4 regions of the Neisseria sp. HMSC065C04 genome follow, and region 2 is predicted to be linked to each of the others. Evidence: predicted binding sites of a transcription regulator. Region 2 holds the regulator's gene; each other region holds the start of a gene.
What was found. The regulator FNR, encoded in region 2, switches genes on or off when oxygen is low (the NO sensors DNR and NnrR bind a similar motif). The targets are predictions, from matches to a motif close to TTGATNNNNATCAA.

Region 1 (4,023 bases), on a different contig from region 2:
TCAAAAGCCGACATTTCATGAGCTCGTGAACAATACTGTAGACGCTGTTCATTTTCAGCGTCAATATCAAAACATTCGAATCCTGTAAGCAGCAAACCGACACCGTACATCAACAAACCGAAGACAACCGCATAAATCAGGCTACTGATAAAGTAGGCTTTAAAAAATCGATTCATCTCACTTCCACCCCGCGATATGCTCCACCGCCGCCTGCGCACAATACAATCCAAACGAAGCCGTCACCAGCATACTCGCCCCATAGCCCGCGCAGGACAAACCTTGCGGCGCGGCATCGGTCGAACACGCTTCGCCGGATTGCGGCGGCGTAATATTCTCGGTTGAATAAACGCAAGGCACGCGCATTTTTTCTTTGGTATCGCGGCTGAAGCCGTAGCGTTTGCGCAAGGTGTAGCGCAAGTTGGAAAGCAGCGGATCGTGGGTGACGCGGCTTAAATCGGCAGTTTGGATTAAAGCCGGATTTTTCTGTCCGCCCGCGCCACCGCTGATAATAAACGGTTGTTTATGTTGCACGAAATACGCCGCCATCGCCGCTTTGACACGGATTTGGTCGATGGCGTCGATGACGAAGTCAAAAGGCCGTCTGAAAAGCTCGTCCAGATTGTCTTCGGTAACAAAATCTTCGATTTCCGTCACTTCGCATTGCGGATTGATTTGGGCAATGCGTTCGCGCAAAGCAGTAACTTTTGCCTTACCGAAATCATCGGTCAAAGCGTGCAACTGGCGGTTGACATTGGACTCGGCCACGTTGTCCAAATCAATCAGCGTTAAACGACCGATACCGCTCCGAGCCAAAGCCTCCACCGCCCACGAACCGACGCCGCCGACGCCGACCACGCACACATGCGCACGCGAAAAGCGCACCAGCGCTTCGTCTCCGTAAAGTCTGGCAATGCCGCCAAAGCGGCGCGAAGAAAGAAAAGCGGCGTCCTGCATAAGTAACCTTGTGATATATCAATAAATTAATGAAAAACGCCACAGGCGAATCGGACTGACATTATACTTGAAAGCAGATGGGCTGTTGTACCCGCCCGAAAGAGTTTATAATCGTTTCACATTCAGACAAGTTCTGATTTCATATTAAACGAAAGTGCCGCTACTCGGCGCAAAAGGAGAATAAATATGTACAAACATCTGGTTGTAGCCGTTGACGGTAGCGAGACTTCCCTCAATGCATTGAAACACGCCGCCGAACTGGCAAGCCTCAACAAAGCCCAACTGACTTTGGTTCACGTTGCCAACCCTGCCGAATACATGGCTTTGGCTCCTGAATTCCTGCAACACGAAAGCTACGAAGCCGCCGCAGTGGCTCAAGGTAACGAAGTTTTGGATTTCGCAGAAAAAACAGCGCGTGAAAGCGGCGTTGAAAACATCGTGAAACACCTGTTGGTTGCCAACAAAGGCGCGCGCGAAATGGCGCAAGACTTGGTTGACTATGCCGACAACAACGGCGCAGACCTGTTGGTACTCGGCACACACGGCCGCACCGGCCTGATGCACCTGCTGATGGGCAGCTTCGCCGAGACCGTAATGCGTCAAAGCCACCTGCCTCTGCTGATTATCCGTAGCAAAGCTGAAGAAGCATAATCAAGCGTTTATTTAAAATAGCGAAAGGCCGTCTGAATATTTTTCAGACGGCCTTTTTTCACATGACAGCTTCAGCTTTTATTTTGCCATTTCTTTGAACACTTCGTGTGCCACAGCAATGGTTTCGTCAATCAGCTCAGGCGTATGCGCGGCGGAAACAAAACCGGCTTCGTAAGCTGACGGGCCGAATGCGACATTGCGGTCGAGCATACCGTGGAAGAAATGTTTGAAACCGTCGATATTGGAACGCGCCATGTCGGCGTAGTTTTGCGGCGTGTGGCTGGCAAAATACAAACCAAACATGCCGCCCACGCTGTCCGCCGTAAATTCAACGCCATGCGCTTTAGCCGCGTCGGCAATACCGTTGGCGAGGCGTTGGGTCAAGGCAGTCAGGTTTTCATAGAAGCCTTCACGCTGAATGATTTCCAGCGTTTTCAAACCGGCCGCAACCGCAATCGGATTGCCGGACAATGTACCTGCCTGATACACGCCGCCCAACGGGGAAATATATTCCATAATGTCTTTACGGCCGCCAAACGCCGCCAAAGGCATACCGCCGCCGATCACTTTGCCCATGGTGGTCAAATCAGGTTTGATGCCGTGCAAAGATTGCGCACCGCCCAGCGCCACACGGAAGCCGGTCATCACTTCGTCGTAAATCAACACGGTACCGTGTTTTTCAGTCAATTCGCGCAAGGCTTTGACAAAGGCTTCAGACGGCCTAACCAGATTCATATTGCCGACAAAAGGCTCCAAAATCACACAGGCAATGTTATTGCCGCTTTGGGCAAAGGCTTCTTCCAATTGGGCGATATTGTTATATTCGAGTACCAAAGTGTGTTTGGTAAAGTCGGCAGGCACACCGGCAGAAGAAGGATTGCCAAACGTCAACAGGCCGCTGCCTGCTTTCACCAACAGGCTGTCGGAATGGCCGTGGTAGCAGCCTTCAAACTTGATGATTTTGTCGCGTCCGGTAAAACCGCGTGCCAGACGGATGGCGGTCATCGTTGCTTCCGTACCGGAGCTGACAAGGCGCAGCTGCTCGACGGACGGCATGATTTTGGCGATTTCTTCGGCAATGACAATTTCGCCTTCAGTCGGCGCACCAAACGACAAACCGCCCAATGCCGCTTCGCGCACGGCTTCAATGACTTCGGGATGGGCATGGCCTACAATCGCAGGGCCCCAAGAGCCGACATAGTCGGTATAACGCGTGCCGTTTTCGTCCCAAACATACGCGCCTTCTGCCTTTTTGATGAAGCGCGGCACGCCGCCGACGCTGCCGAATGCGCGCACAGGAGAGTTCACGCCGCCGGGAATAATGGCTTTGGCGCGGTTGAACAAGCTTTCATTACGGTTCATGGTCAATTCTTTCGTAAGAGGTCGTCTGAAAATCAAATCGATGCCATTTTAACACCAAATCCTTTTCAGACGGCCCAAGCTTCAAAATAAGAATCGGGTGCAAAATCAAAATTATTCTTTAAAAACAAACACTCTATCCACATTTTTCCTGCTTGTGCTATAATCCGCGACCTATTGAAACAATAAAAGAAAAGCATCATGTTACGCGGATTCATACTCAGCCTCGCCCTTTTGGCGTCCTCCCTCGTCCATGCACAACGCAGCCTGCCTGACGATATGGATGTGGCCGTTTTAAAGACGGTCGATTTGCCTTATCTGAAAGTCAGCAAAGGCGGTTTTTCTTGGACGCGCCTGCTGACGTTGGGCATTGTGGACGGCAATGCGGCCAAACTGCAAATCACGCGCTTTACCAAAATCCACGATGAAAACGACCGTTTCATCCCCATGGGCCGCCTGCTGAACCAAACCGGCAAAGCCGTTGCGTTCAAATACAACGAAGAAAGCCGCCTCGTCCGCGAAATCTGGATTTTGACCGACGCCGAAGCCGACAGGTTCATCGAACACGCCAAAAAGCAGAAAAAGGCGGAAGAATAATTTTTCAGACGGCCCGAGTATTTCACAGGCCGTCTGAACCCTTTTACAACAAGCCAATCAATCAAACAAACCATGAAAAAAGTATTTATCCGCACCTTCGGGTGCCAAATGAACGAGTACGACAGCGAAAAAATGCTGTCCGTCCTCGCCGAAGAACACGGCGGCATCGAGCAGGTTACCCAACCTGACGACGCCGACATCATCTTGTTCAACACCTGCTCCGTGCGTGAAAAAGCGCAAGAGAAAGTCTTCTCCGACTTAGGCCGTGTACGTCCGCTCAAAGAAAAAAATCCCGACCTCATCATCGGTGTTGCCGGCTGCGTTGCCTCTCAAGAAGGCGAAAACATCGTCAAACGCGCTCCGTATGTGGACGTGGTTTTCGGTCCGCAAACGCTGCACCGCCTGCCCAAACTCATCGTTGACAAAGAAACCACCGGCCTGTCGCAAATCGATATTTCCTTC
Region 2 (4,023 bases):
TGCAGAGATTTTGCTAGAAGCAACACCACGGCCTACCAAGTAGTTAGCAACCACGTTGGCACGACGCTCAGACAGAGCTTGGTTGTATTGTTCAGAACCCATGAAGTCGGTATGACCTTCAACACGTACGGTTTGTACGCTTTCGTTGCTCAGGCGTTGAGCCAAAGCGTTCAGGTTCTCTTGAGCTTCAGGACGGAGGTTGTCTTTGTCGAAGCCGAACAGAGTTTTAGAAGACAGGGAAACAGTTTCATCAACATACTCAGGATCTTGTTGTACAGGAGCAACTGCTTCGCGGTCACCACATTCAACACGGCCTTGGGTAGCTTTGTCGAAGTAGCTGTTTTTCCAGCATTCGCCGTAGTTGTTACGGACGATTTCTTGAGATTGGCTGCTTACGGTGTAACCGTGTTTGGTATGCGCTTCGCTGGCCATTGCGGTGCCAGAGGCAACCAAGGCAACGAACAATGCGCTTAATTTCAGCTGTTTGGTCATTTTATTCCCTCATCAAATTGTTATGCGGCGGACTAGGAAAGCAACCGCTGCAAAGTACCAATATACAGGCCGCAGTATCAAAACAGCGGCAAATCGGATATATCAGGTTGCACTATAAAGAAGCGCAAGGCAAACTGTCAATACTCGATGCCTTCAAACAATCATGAAGTGCCTGCTTCCTAGTAGTTAATCATGCCGAAAAATCAATCTTGTGTCATTAATTTAGGGCAAAATTAGACAATTCACCTACCTAAAGTTGTACAAAAACAACAAAACCCCTTTCCCTCTTCTTTCCTGAATTTCCTGTTTTCATATCATTAAAAGATATTTTCATTAAAAACAACCATTTTCAAAACTCGAGGCAAAACTGGGCAAAATATGTTAAATTACATGCCGTTTGTCGCACAAAATCCACAATAACAACGTATCCGGTACTACTACCATGAAACTGCAACAATTACGTTATGCCCTTGAGGTTTACCGACACAATCTGAATGTCTCTGAAGCCGCCGATGCACTTTTCACATCCCAGCCCGGCATTTCCAAACAAATCCGCCTGCTTGAAGAAGAATTGGGTATCCAAATTTTTATCCGCAGCGGCAAACGTGTGGTTTCCGTTTCGCAACCGGGCAAAGCCGTGTTAGAGATTTCGGAACGAATTTTGCGTGATGTACAAAACATTAAAAATATCGGCAGCGAGTTTACCGATCACGACAGCGGCTCGCTGACCATCGCGACAACGCATACCCAGGCGCGTTATGCTTTGCCCAAAATCGTTGCGGAATTTGTCAAAAACTACCCTAAAGTCAATTTGACCATCAAACAAGGCAGCCCTTCTGCTATTGCGCAAATGGTCAGCAGCGGCGAAGCGGATTTGGCAATTATTACCGAACGCATTGACGATCACCCCGAGTTGGGCAAACTACCCTGCTATGAATGGAACCATGCCGTCATTGTCCCGCATGACCACCCTCTTTTAGACTGCCGTAATCCTTTAAGCCTTGAAGATTTGGCTTCTTTTCCACTGGTTACTTACGAATTTGCTTTTAATTCCGGCAGCAGCATCGCGCGTACATTTAATAAAGTGCATATTGAGCAACCTGATGTTGCCTTATCGGCTGCCGATACAGATGTGTTGAAGACGTATGTCCGCTTAGGCTTGGGCGTTGGTTTGATGGCTAAAATGGCGTACGATCCCGTTGTCGATCAAGATTTACAGCTTATTGATGCGGCACACTTATTTGAACCGTCGCCCACTTGGATAGCCTTACGCTCGGATACCTACCTGCGCGGTTACGCGTATGACTTTATCCAGATGTTTGCACCGAAACTGACCAGAGAAGTAGTCGACCGCATTCTGTACACGCCGGTTGTGGAAGATTTTTCAATTTAATATCTGACTATCACTTGCGTAACTTAACAATTATTCTTTAATTCTTGTTAAAAAGGCCGTCTGAAATATTTCAGACGGCCTAAGATTCAGATAGCGTGCGAACAACCGGAAACCATTTTCTTCAAGGTTGTCGCATCTAAGATTTTGATGTGCTTGTGTTCAACCGAAATCAAGCCTTCATGATGAAATTTAGACAAGGTGCGGCTGACTGTTTCCAGTTTCAGCCCCAAATAGCTGCCGATTTCCTCACGCGACATCCGCAAGATAAAATCATTGGCGGCGAAGCCTCGTGAATAGAGTCGCTGAGACAGGTTGAGCAAGAATGCTGCCAATCGCTCTTCAGCGCGCATATTGCCCAAAAGCAGCATAACGCCCTGATCTCGAACAATTTCGCGACTCATTAAGCGGAAAAAGTGAGAACGAAGACTGGGAATATCCTGTCCAAGTTCTTCAATATGTGTAAACGGAAGCTCGCATACCTCGCTGTCTTCCAAAGCCACAGCATCACAGCTGTGAATATGGGAACAAATCCCGTCCATACCGATCAGCTCGCCCGACATAAAAAAGCCGGTTACCTGATCTCGTCCATCTTGGCTGGCGACTGTTGTCTTAAAGAAGCCCGCACGGATGGCAAATAAAGAGGTAAACGGCTCGCCGGCACGAAATAAGTACTCGCCTTTTTTCAGACGGCGGCTTTGACGAATAACCGCATCTAATTGTGAAAATTCGTTAGGCATCAGTCCGACAGGCAAACACAGCTCGCGTAAAGAACATGTGGAACACAAGGTTTTCATTTGATGTGTTGCATTGTGTGTAGCCATAACGCACCTTTAATTTGCTTAGTTCTCTCAATCCCTGATTAAGCCGAATAACTATTGACCCATGTCAAAGTCGGCATATCATTATGAGGCATTCTACCAAACTATCGAAATTTTGACTAAAATTTTCCCTAATTTCCCTACTTTATACTACAAGCCCCTACCATGAAAATCATCCCTATCTCAAATAACACGAACACAAACAATGAATTACCGGAATTCGACCGCGAATTGATTGCCAGTTTGCCATCAAGCGGCCCACGTTATACATCCTATCCGACCGCCGACCGCTTCCATGAAGGCTTTAAAGAAGCCGAATATATCCAAGCTTTAAGCCTGCGCAACATGGGCGCGCTCAACAAACCCCTTTCGCTCTACATCCACATCCCCTTCTGCAATACCATCTGCTATTACTGCGGCTGCAACAAAATCATTACCAAAGACAAAAGCCGTGCCGATGCCTATATCCAGTATCTGGAAAAAGAAATGGAATTGCTGGCACCACATTTGGGCGGAAGACACCAGCTTGCGCAACTCCACTTCGGCGGCGGCACGCCGACATTCCTAAGCGACGACCAACTCGAACGCGTCTTCGAAATGATCCGAAAATACTTCCAGCTCATCCCCAACGGCGAATACTCCATCGAAATCGACCCGCGCAAAGTCAGCCGCGAAACCGTCCTCAAACTGGGCAAACTCGGTTTCAACCGCATGAGTGTCGGCATTCAAGACTTTGACCCTAAAGTGCAGGAAGCGGTCAACCGCATTCAAAGTTATGAAGAAACTAAAGAAGTAATTGATGCCGCGCGTGAAGCCGGATTTAAATCGGTCAGCGTCGATTTGATTTACGGCCTGCCGCACCAAAACACCGAAAGCATCAAAACTACCATTGACACGGTCTTATCCCTCGATCCCGACCGCCTCGCCCTTTACCACTACGCCCACCTGCCGCATATCTTCAAACCGCAACGCCGTATCGACACCAATGTCGTTCCCAGCAGCGAAGAAAAACTCGATATGCTGCAATATTGCGTCCAAACCCTGACTGAGCGCGGCTACGTTTTCATCGGCATGGACCATTTTGCCAAACCTGACGACGAGCTCTCCATCGCCCTCAAAGAAGGCTTCCTGCAACGCAACTTCCAAGGCTACTCGACCTATGCCGACTGCGACTTGGTGGCGATCGGCGTGTCCTCTATCGGCAAAATCGGCAGCACCTACTCCCAAAACGAGCGCGACATCGATGCCTATTACGTCGCACTCAATGCCGGACATCTGCCGATTATGCGCGGCTACCAGCTCAATCAAGACGATATTTTG
Region 3 (4,023 bases), on a different contig from region 2:
GACGAATTGAACGCTGCCGGTGTGAAAAACGTCGAAGGCCGTCTAAAAATTGCGCCGACCTGCCCATTGATTCTGCCTTACCACATTGCGCTTGACCAAGCACGCGAAGCTTCCCGCGGTAAAAGTAAAATTGGTACAACCGGTCGCGGCATCGGCCCAGCCTATGAAGATAAAGTTGCCCGTCGTGCGATTCGCGTGGTGGACTTGTTGCACCCTGAAAAACTGGTTGAAAAACTGGAAGCCGTTTTGGCTTATTACAATGTTCAGTTGCAACACCTGCACAATGCCGAGCCGGTAAAAGTTGAAGACGTGATGGCGGTCATTGAAAAAGTTGCGCCGCGCATTACGCCGATGATTACCGATGTTTCCCGTGTGTTGAACGAGAAAAACCGCAAAGGCGAAAGCCTATTGTTTGAAGGTGCGCAAGGTACGTTGTTGGATATCGACTACGGTACTTATCCGTTTGTAACTTCCTCCAACTGTTTGGCTGGTGCCGCTTCTGCCGGTGCAGGCGTAGGTCCGCAAATGCTGGATTACGTTTTGGGTATCGTTAAAGCCTATACCACCCGTGTGGGTTCCGGCCCATTCCCGACTGAATTGTTTGACGAAGTGGGCGCAGGTTTGGCAGAGCGCGGCCATGAGTTCGGTTCTGTAACCGGTCGTGCGCGTCGTTGTGGCTGGTTTGACGCAGCTGCTCTGAAACGCTCTATTCAAGTTAACGGCATTTCCGGCATGTGCATTACCAAGCTGGACGTGATGGATAGTATTGAAAACATCAATATCTGTGTAGGTTATGAATTGCCTGATGGCAGCAAAACCGACATTCTGCCTTGCGGCTCCGATGCGGTAGAAACCTGCAAACCGATTTACGAAACCATGCCGGGTTGGAGCGAGTCGACTTTCGGTGTGAAAGAGTACGACAAGCTGCCTGAAAACGCTAAAGCTTATCTGAAACGTATTGAAGAAGTGTGCGGTGCGCATGTGGCTATTGTTTCAACCGGTCCTGACCGTGAAGAAACCATTGTTTTGCATCATCCGTTTGCTTAATTGATTAAGTGAATAAAAGTCCGTCTGAATTTTCAGACGGACTTTTATATGAAATACAATAAAAATTCAGCCCTGAAGGACATCTGTCTTCAGGGCTGAATTTTGTATTTTACGCTGTTTTTAAGTACGAATGTTTGGAAAGTGAGATGTAGTGCCAAGTAACAATTATTCTCATTGACGTAAATCAAGAAAAACCAAATCTGTAATTTTATTTCATAAAAACCCCTATAAATAAATGGGTATTGATGTTATCCTTTCAGAAAATTTACAGTCTATATTTTCAATAAAATTAGGAGCTTGATATGTCAAATGATGTTCAGCAACGTCCAGCCGCTTGGGAAGGTTTTGTCGGTGGCAACTGGGAAACCAACGTAGATGTCCGCGATTTTATTCAAAAAAACTACACGCCTTATGAAGGCGATGCCTCTTTCTTGGCACCAGCAACCGAAGCCACAACCAAGCTGTGGGCGGAAGTGATGGAAGGCATCAAGGTTGAAAACCGTACGCACGAACCGTATAAAATCGATGCGCAAATCGTCTCCGGTATTACCAGCCATGCTCCAGGCTATATCGACAAAAATTTGGAAACCATCGTCGGCCTGCAAACAGACGAGCCTTTGAAACGCTCTATCATGCCGTTTGGCGGTTTGAAAATGGTGCAAGACGCGTGCAAAGTGTACAACGTTGAATTGAATCCCGAAGTCAGCGAAATTTTCACCAAATACCGCAAAACCCACAACCAAGGCGTATTTGACGTTTATACGCCCGACATCCGCCGCTGCCGCAAATCAGGCGTGATTACCGGTCTGCCGGATGCTTATGGCCGTGGCCGTATTATCGGTGACTACCGTCGTGTTGCATTGTACGGTATCGATTTCTTGATGAAAGACAAACTCAACCAGTTCAATTCACTGCAAGCCGATTTGGAAAACGGTGTGGACTTGGAAGAAGTGATCCGCCGTCGTGAAGAAATCAACGAACAATACAAAGCCTTGGGTCAAATGAAAGAAATGGCGGCTTCTTACGGCTACGACATTTCCGGCCCTGCAAAAAATGCACAAGAAGCCATCCAATGGACTTACTTTGCCTACCTTGCCGCCGTTAAATCTCAAAACGGCGCAGCGATGTCCTTCGGCCGTGTGTCTTCATTCTTAGATATTTACATTGAACGCGACCTGAAAAACGGTGTGATTACCGAAACCCAAGCGCAAGAATTTATCGACCACTTGGTAATGAAACTGCGTATGGTCCGTTTCCTGCGTACGCCCGAATACGACCAACTCTTCTCCGGCGACCCGATTTGGGCAACCGAATCCATCGGCGGTATGGGCTTGGATGGCCGTACCTTGGTAACGCGCACCAACTTCCGCGTGCTGCATACCCTGTACAACATGGGTCCGTCTCCTGAGCCAAACATCACTGTATTGTGGTCAGAACAACTGCCGCAAGGCTTTAAAGAATTCTGCGCCAAAGTATCCATCGATACTTCGTCCATCCAATACGAAAACGACGATTTGATGCGCCCTGACTTCAATAGCGACGACTACGCCATTGCCTGCTGCGTCAGCCCGATGGTGGTCGGCAAACAAATGCAGTTCTTCGGCGCACGCGCCAACTTGGCTAAAACTCTGCTGTACGCAATCAATGGCGGCGTGGACGAGAAATCTAAAGAGCAAGTTGGTCCGAAAACCGAGCCGATTATGGACGAAGTTTTGGACTACGACACTGTCTTTGAGCGCATGGACAAATTCATGGATTGGTTGGCAACCCAATACGTTACCGCGCTGAACATTATTCACTACATGCACGACAAATACAGCTACGAAGCTGCATTGATGGCATTGCATGACCGTGATGTGAAACGTACGATGGCATGCGGTATCGCCGGTTTGTCTGTGGCTGCCGACTCATTGTCCGCCATTAAGTACGCCAAAGTGAAACCGATTCGTGACGAAAATGGCATTGCCGTTGACTTCGAAATCGAAGGCGAATACCCACAATTTGGTAACAACGACGACCGCGTTGACGATATCGCCTGCGATTTGGTTGAACGCTTCATGAAAAAAGTGGCAACCCACAAAACTTACCGCAACGCCACTCCGACTCAGTCCGTACTGACTATTACCTCCAACGTTGTTTACGGTAAGAAAACCGGTAATACTCCAGACGGCCGCCGTGCAGGCGCTCCGTTTGGTCCGGGTGCAAACCCAATGCACGGCCGTGACGTCAACGGTGCAGTCGCTTCATTGACTTCCGTAGCCAAACTGCCATTTGAGTTTGCCAAAGACGGTATTTCTTATACCTTCTCCATTATTCCTGGCGCGTTGGGTAAAGACGAGCATTCTCGCGAACGCAACCTTGCCGGTTTGATGGACGGTTATTTCCACCATGAAGACGGTATTTTGGAAGGCGGCCAACACTTGAACGTCAACGTATTGAATCGCGAGACTTTGGAAGATGCAATGCACAATCCGGAGAAATATCCTCAGTTGACCATTCGTGTGTCCGGTTATGCGGTTCGCTTCAACTCGTTGACCCGCGAACAACAGCTTGACGTGATTACCCGTACATTCACAGAAACCATGTAATCTTGGTGGCGAAACAAACCAGAAGCCAAATTTGCATTTGGTTTGTTTTGAAACAAAGCTCCGAGGCCGTCTGAAATGTTCAGACGGCCTTTATTATCGTACAATCCATATAAGCAAAAACATTTTTTGAGCCGAACACTATGTCCACGACTTTTGCCATTACCCCCGAGCCGGAACTGAAAGACCTTGGCCACCGTCACTATAACGGCAAAGGCATTATTCATTCGATTGAATCTTGCGGTGCTGTCGATGGTCCGGGTTTGCGCTACGTGCTCTTTTTGCAAGGTTGCCTGATGCGCTGCCTGTATTGCCATAATCGCGATACTTGGGATTTGCATACCGAGCAGGCGCAGGAATTGGATGTGGCAACCGTGATGAAGCAGGTCAT
Region 4 (4,023 bases), on a different contig from region 2:
AACATTACGGACAAAGCAGTTAGATTGAATTTTTTCATTTTCATTCCTTTTTATTTAGTTAACGTTTTTGCCGGCGCACTGCCGCGCAAAAACCAAATCATGACGGGAACCAGATACAGCAGCCAAATCAGGACTTCGCCTTCGGTCGGGTGGTCGGTATAGCCGAAGAAACCGCCGAGCAGCACGCCTAAAGGGCTGTCTTCATGCAAATATTTCGATGTATCGAAAGCAATATCCTGCATCACATTCCATACGCCGGCCTCATGCAGCGCGCGAAACGAACCGGCCAGCAGACCGGCCGCCACCACAATCAAAAACGCGCCCGTCCAACGGAAAAACTTCGCCAAGTTCAGGCGCATACCGCCCTGATAAATCAGCGTACCGATGACAACCGCCACCAACAGCCCCAATACCGCGCCTATCGGCATAGACCACGTCGGGCTTTGCTGGAACACGGCCAGCAGGAAAAACACACTCTCCAAACCTTCGCGCGCCACAGCCAAAAACGCCATGCCGACCAAGGCCCAACCCTGGCCGCTGCCGCGGTTTAAGGCCGACTGAACAGAATCCTGAAGATGCTGTTTCATCGAACGCGCGGCCTTCTTCATCCACAAAATCATGTACGTCAGCATCGCCACAGCCACCAGGCCGATGGCGCCGACCACCAATTCCTGTTCTTTTTGCGGAATCTCGCCGGTAGCGGAATGAATGCCGTAACCAATACCCAAACACATGACCGAAGCCAAAAACACGCCCAGCCAAACCTTCGGCATCAGCTCGCTGTGTCCCGACTGTTTCAAAAAACTGGCAACAATGCCGACGATCAGGGCGGCTTCGATGCCCTCGCGCAGCATAATCAATAAAGCAATCAGCATAAAAAACTCTAAAGTGAAATGTTCATTTGTTAACGCATTTATAACGCTTTATGCTTAATAACGCAAATTATTTTTATTTTTTAATAACCCCATATTTATTAAGATTTTTTAAAATAAAATAACGGACGTAATCAATAAAAACTAAAAGGCCGTCTGAATAAGGCCGTCTGAATTTTATTTTTTCAGACGGCCTTAATTTATCTAAGCAATTGTAAATAAATAATAAAAAAGTTCCATAGTATAAATTTCCCTATCAGTGATATTTTCAGAATTTATCAAATTTAAAAGGTTGATTTACAACAAAAATTAAAACCGCCTTATCTTTTATAGTTGGCATATTGCTGGTGCAATCAGCAATCCATGACATAACAAACGCATAACAAAGAAACCCTCCTATGCCACGTTTAAAACTCCACCAAATCGCTTTGGCTTTGGCCGTTTCTGCCGCGCTGACCGCCTGCGGCGAGAAAACGGCTCAAACAACCGAAACCCCTCAAGCGGCTTCTGCCGCGAGCACTGCCGATGCTGTCGCAAGCACCGCCGCCGTTTCAGCCCCTCAAAATTCCGCCGATGTTTCTGCCGAAGACAAAGCCCTGTTGGAACGCGCGCAAGCCGTGTTCAAACCTTTGCCTGATGCGGCCGAAATGCAAAAAATCCGTCCGTTTACCGAAGAGCAGGTCAAACTCGGCCAACAACTTTGGTACGAAACCCGCCTGTCCAAAGGCAACACTGTCAGCTGTAACTCCTGCCACAACTTGGCAACGGCCGGCGTGGACAACATGCCGACCAGCGCGGGCCACAAAAGCCAATTCGGCGCCCGTAACCCCCCGACTGCCCTGAATGCCGCCTTGTTGGGCAGCCAATTCTGGGATGGCCGTGCCGCCGATGTGGAAGAACAAGCCGGCGGCCCATTGCTCAACCCGGTTGAAATGGCCAACGCGACCGAAGCCGATGCCGCCGCCAAAATCGCCGGCATTCCCGAATACCAAGAGAAATTCAAAGCCGCATTCCCTGAAGACGGCGCGGTTTCCTTCAAAAACATCACCGCCGCATTGGGCGCATTTGAACGCACCCTGCTGACCCCGACCCGTTGGGACGACTACCTCAAAGGCAACGTATCGGCCCTGAGCGAACAAGAACGCAAAGGCGTACGCGCATTTATGGACAACGGCTGTATGTCCTGCCACAGTGGTGTCAACTTGGGCGGTACCATGTTCCAAAAATTCGGTTTGGTGGACGGTCCTTACTGGAAACACATCGACGATCCTAAACACGACAAAGGCCGTGCGGACGTAACCAAAAAAGCCGAAGACGAATTCTTCTTCCGCGTTCCCGGCTTGAGAAACGTTGAGCGCACCTACCCATACTTCCACAACGGCAGCGTTTGGGAACTGGATAAAGCCGTCAACATCATGGCGAAAGCGCAATTGGGTAAAACCCTGGCTCCGGAAGACACTGAAAACATCGTTGCCTTCTTGAAAGCCCTCTCCGGCAATGTTCCGGAGTCTGCCCGAACCATGCCTGAGCTGCCCATCTCCCACGATGTCAAATCCCAACCTGACAACAAATAAGGTTTAGCACAAAACAAAGGCCGTCTGAAAATCCGTTTCAGACGGCCTTTTTGTTGCCGGCCATATGGGCGCATTTGTTTCACGATTCCACACAATATGGTAATCTTGAGCCGATTTTCACCATACATCCGAAAGGAACATCATGAGCCTGATTATTGAAGACTTGCAAGAAGGCCACGGCAAAGAAGCCGTCAAAGGCAAAGAAATCACCGTACATTACACCGGCTGGTTGGAAGACGGTACCAAATTCGACTCCAGCCTCGACCGCCGTCAACCGCTGACCATCACTCTGGGCGTCGGCCAAGTAATTAAAGGTTGGGACGAAGGCTTCGGCGGCATGAAAGAAGGCGGCAAACGCAAGCTGACCATTCCTTCCGAAATGGGCTACGGCGCACACGGTGCCGGCGGCGTGATTCCTCCGCACGCGACTTTGATTTTTGAAGTCGAGCTGCTGAAAGTGTACGAATAAGCATTTGACGCTTCCAAAGGCCGAGGCCGTCTGAAACCCGAAGTTTGGTTTTCAGACGGCCTGTTTTTATCAAGATTCGGTATAATGCCCTCTTTTACAAGCAAACCATTTCCCAAGGAACCCCCATGCTTTTACCCGAACAAGTCAAAACCCTGATTGAAGGCGTTACCCCTTGCGAACACGTCGAAGTCGAAGGCGACGGCCATCACTTCTTCGCCGTAATCGTTTCCTCCTCATTTGAAGGCAAAGCCCGCCTCGCCCGCCACCGCCTGATTAAAGACGGCCTCAAGCCGCAACTCGAAAGCAACGAATTGCACGCGCTGTCGATTTCCGTTGCCGCCACGCCGGCCGAATGGGCGGCCAAACAGGCTTAATTCGGAATCAAACAAAAGGCCGTCTGAAACTTCAGACAGCCTTTTTGCATTCAAACCCAAGCAGCCTCAGCTTCCGGCCTGCATCTGTTTTTTCGGAAAAAACTGCACCACGTTCTCCCCTTGCGGCAACACCAATTTTTTCACGGCATGGCCGTACACAGTTTCAAGCGTGATGTTCAGACGGCCTTCGTTGGCAAAAATCTTATCCACACATTCCTTTGCCGCTTGCGGATTGCTGAACTTCAACGCATTCCATAATCCCAAGGTTTCCATGTCCTGCCAAAACGTCCCGGCTTTTTTATAGCTCAACTCAAGCTTGGCCGTGTCGGTTACCGGATCGTAAAAGCCGTTGTCGGCGAGCATATCGCCCAAGTCGTGCATATCAATCAGCGTGGGTGCTTCGCATTCGATGCCTTCATGGTTCAGACGGCCTGTCAGCTCGCTCAGGCTGTCGCGGCCAAAGTGCGTGAAAAATAATAATCCGTCGGTTTTCAAAGCAGCGGCCCAGTTTTTCAATACCGGCAAAATATCGTCGGCGCGGCTGAGGCTGAGGTTGGCCCACAGCATATCGGCGGCGGCTTCAGGCAGCGGCGTGGTCAGGGCTTGGCAATGTTGCGGAATGGTTTTGCCGGTCAGCTTCTGCCAGAAACCGCCTTTGCGCGCGGCGGCGGCGGTTTTCAAAAAGTCGGCATTCGGATCGTATTCTTCAAACACGGCGTCGGGATAACGCGCGG

Region 1: HMPREF3022_RS05930 (universal stress protein) is a predicted target of FNR. The motif match lies at 963-976, and genes of this name have one in related genera.
Region 3: pflB (formate C-acetyltransferase) is a predicted target of FNR. The motif match lies at 1,222-1,235, and genes of this name have one in related genera.
Region 4: HMPREF3022_RS09055 (cytochrome-c peroxidase) is a predicted target of FNR. The motif match lies at 1,165-1,178, and genes of this name have one in related genera.

Annotation. Positions count from the first base shown of each region.
Region 1 is NZ_KV820411.1:170,978-175,000, reverse strand. It holds gene HMPREF3022_RS05940 (hypothetical protein) at 1-176, opposite strand, end outside; gene HMPREF3022_RS05935 (tRNA threonylcarbamoyladenosine dehydratase) at 178-954, opposite strand; gene HMPREF3022_RS05930 (universal stress protein) at 1,141-1,605, shown strand; gene hemL (glutamate-1-semialdehyde 2,1-aminomutase) at 1,684-2,967, opposite strand; gene HMPREF3022_RS05920 (hypothetical protein) at 3,166-3,561, shown strand; gene miaB (tRNA (N6-isopentenyl adenosine(37)-C2)-methylthiotransferase MiaB) at 3,634-4,023, shown strand, end outside.
Region 2 is NZ_KV820406.1:77,127-81,149, reverse strand. It holds gene HMPREF3022_RS04210 (OmpA family protein) at 1-492, opposite strand, end outside; gene HMPREF3022_RS04205 (CysB family HTH-type transcriptional regulator) at 935-1,885, shown strand; gene fnr (fumarate/nitrate reduction transcriptional regulator Fnr) at 1,972-2,706, opposite strand; gene hemN (oxygen-independent coproporphyrinogen III oxidase) at 2,869-4,023, shown strand, end outside.
Region 3 is NZ_KV820381.1:227,758-231,780, forward strand. It holds gene HMPREF3022_RS01145 (adenylosuccinate synthase) at 1-1,047, shown strand, start outside; gene pflB (formate C-acetyltransferase) at 1,350-3,635, shown strand; gene pflA (pyruvate formate lyase 1-activating protein) at 3,776-4,023, shown strand, end outside.
Region 4 is NZ_KV820422.1:22,272-26,294, forward strand. It holds gene efeO (iron uptake system protein EfeO) at 1-38, opposite strand, end outside; gene efeU (iron uptake transporter permease EfeU) at 51-875, opposite strand; gene HMPREF3022_RS09055 (cytochrome-c peroxidase) at 1,271-2,446, shown strand; gene HMPREF3022_RS09060 (FKBP-type peptidyl-prolyl cis-trans isomerase) at 2,586-2,915, shown strand; gene HMPREF3022_RS09065 (BolA family protein) at 3,041-3,289, shown strand; gene HMPREF3022_RS09070 (class I SAM-dependent methyltransferase) at 3,356-4,023, opposite strand, start outside.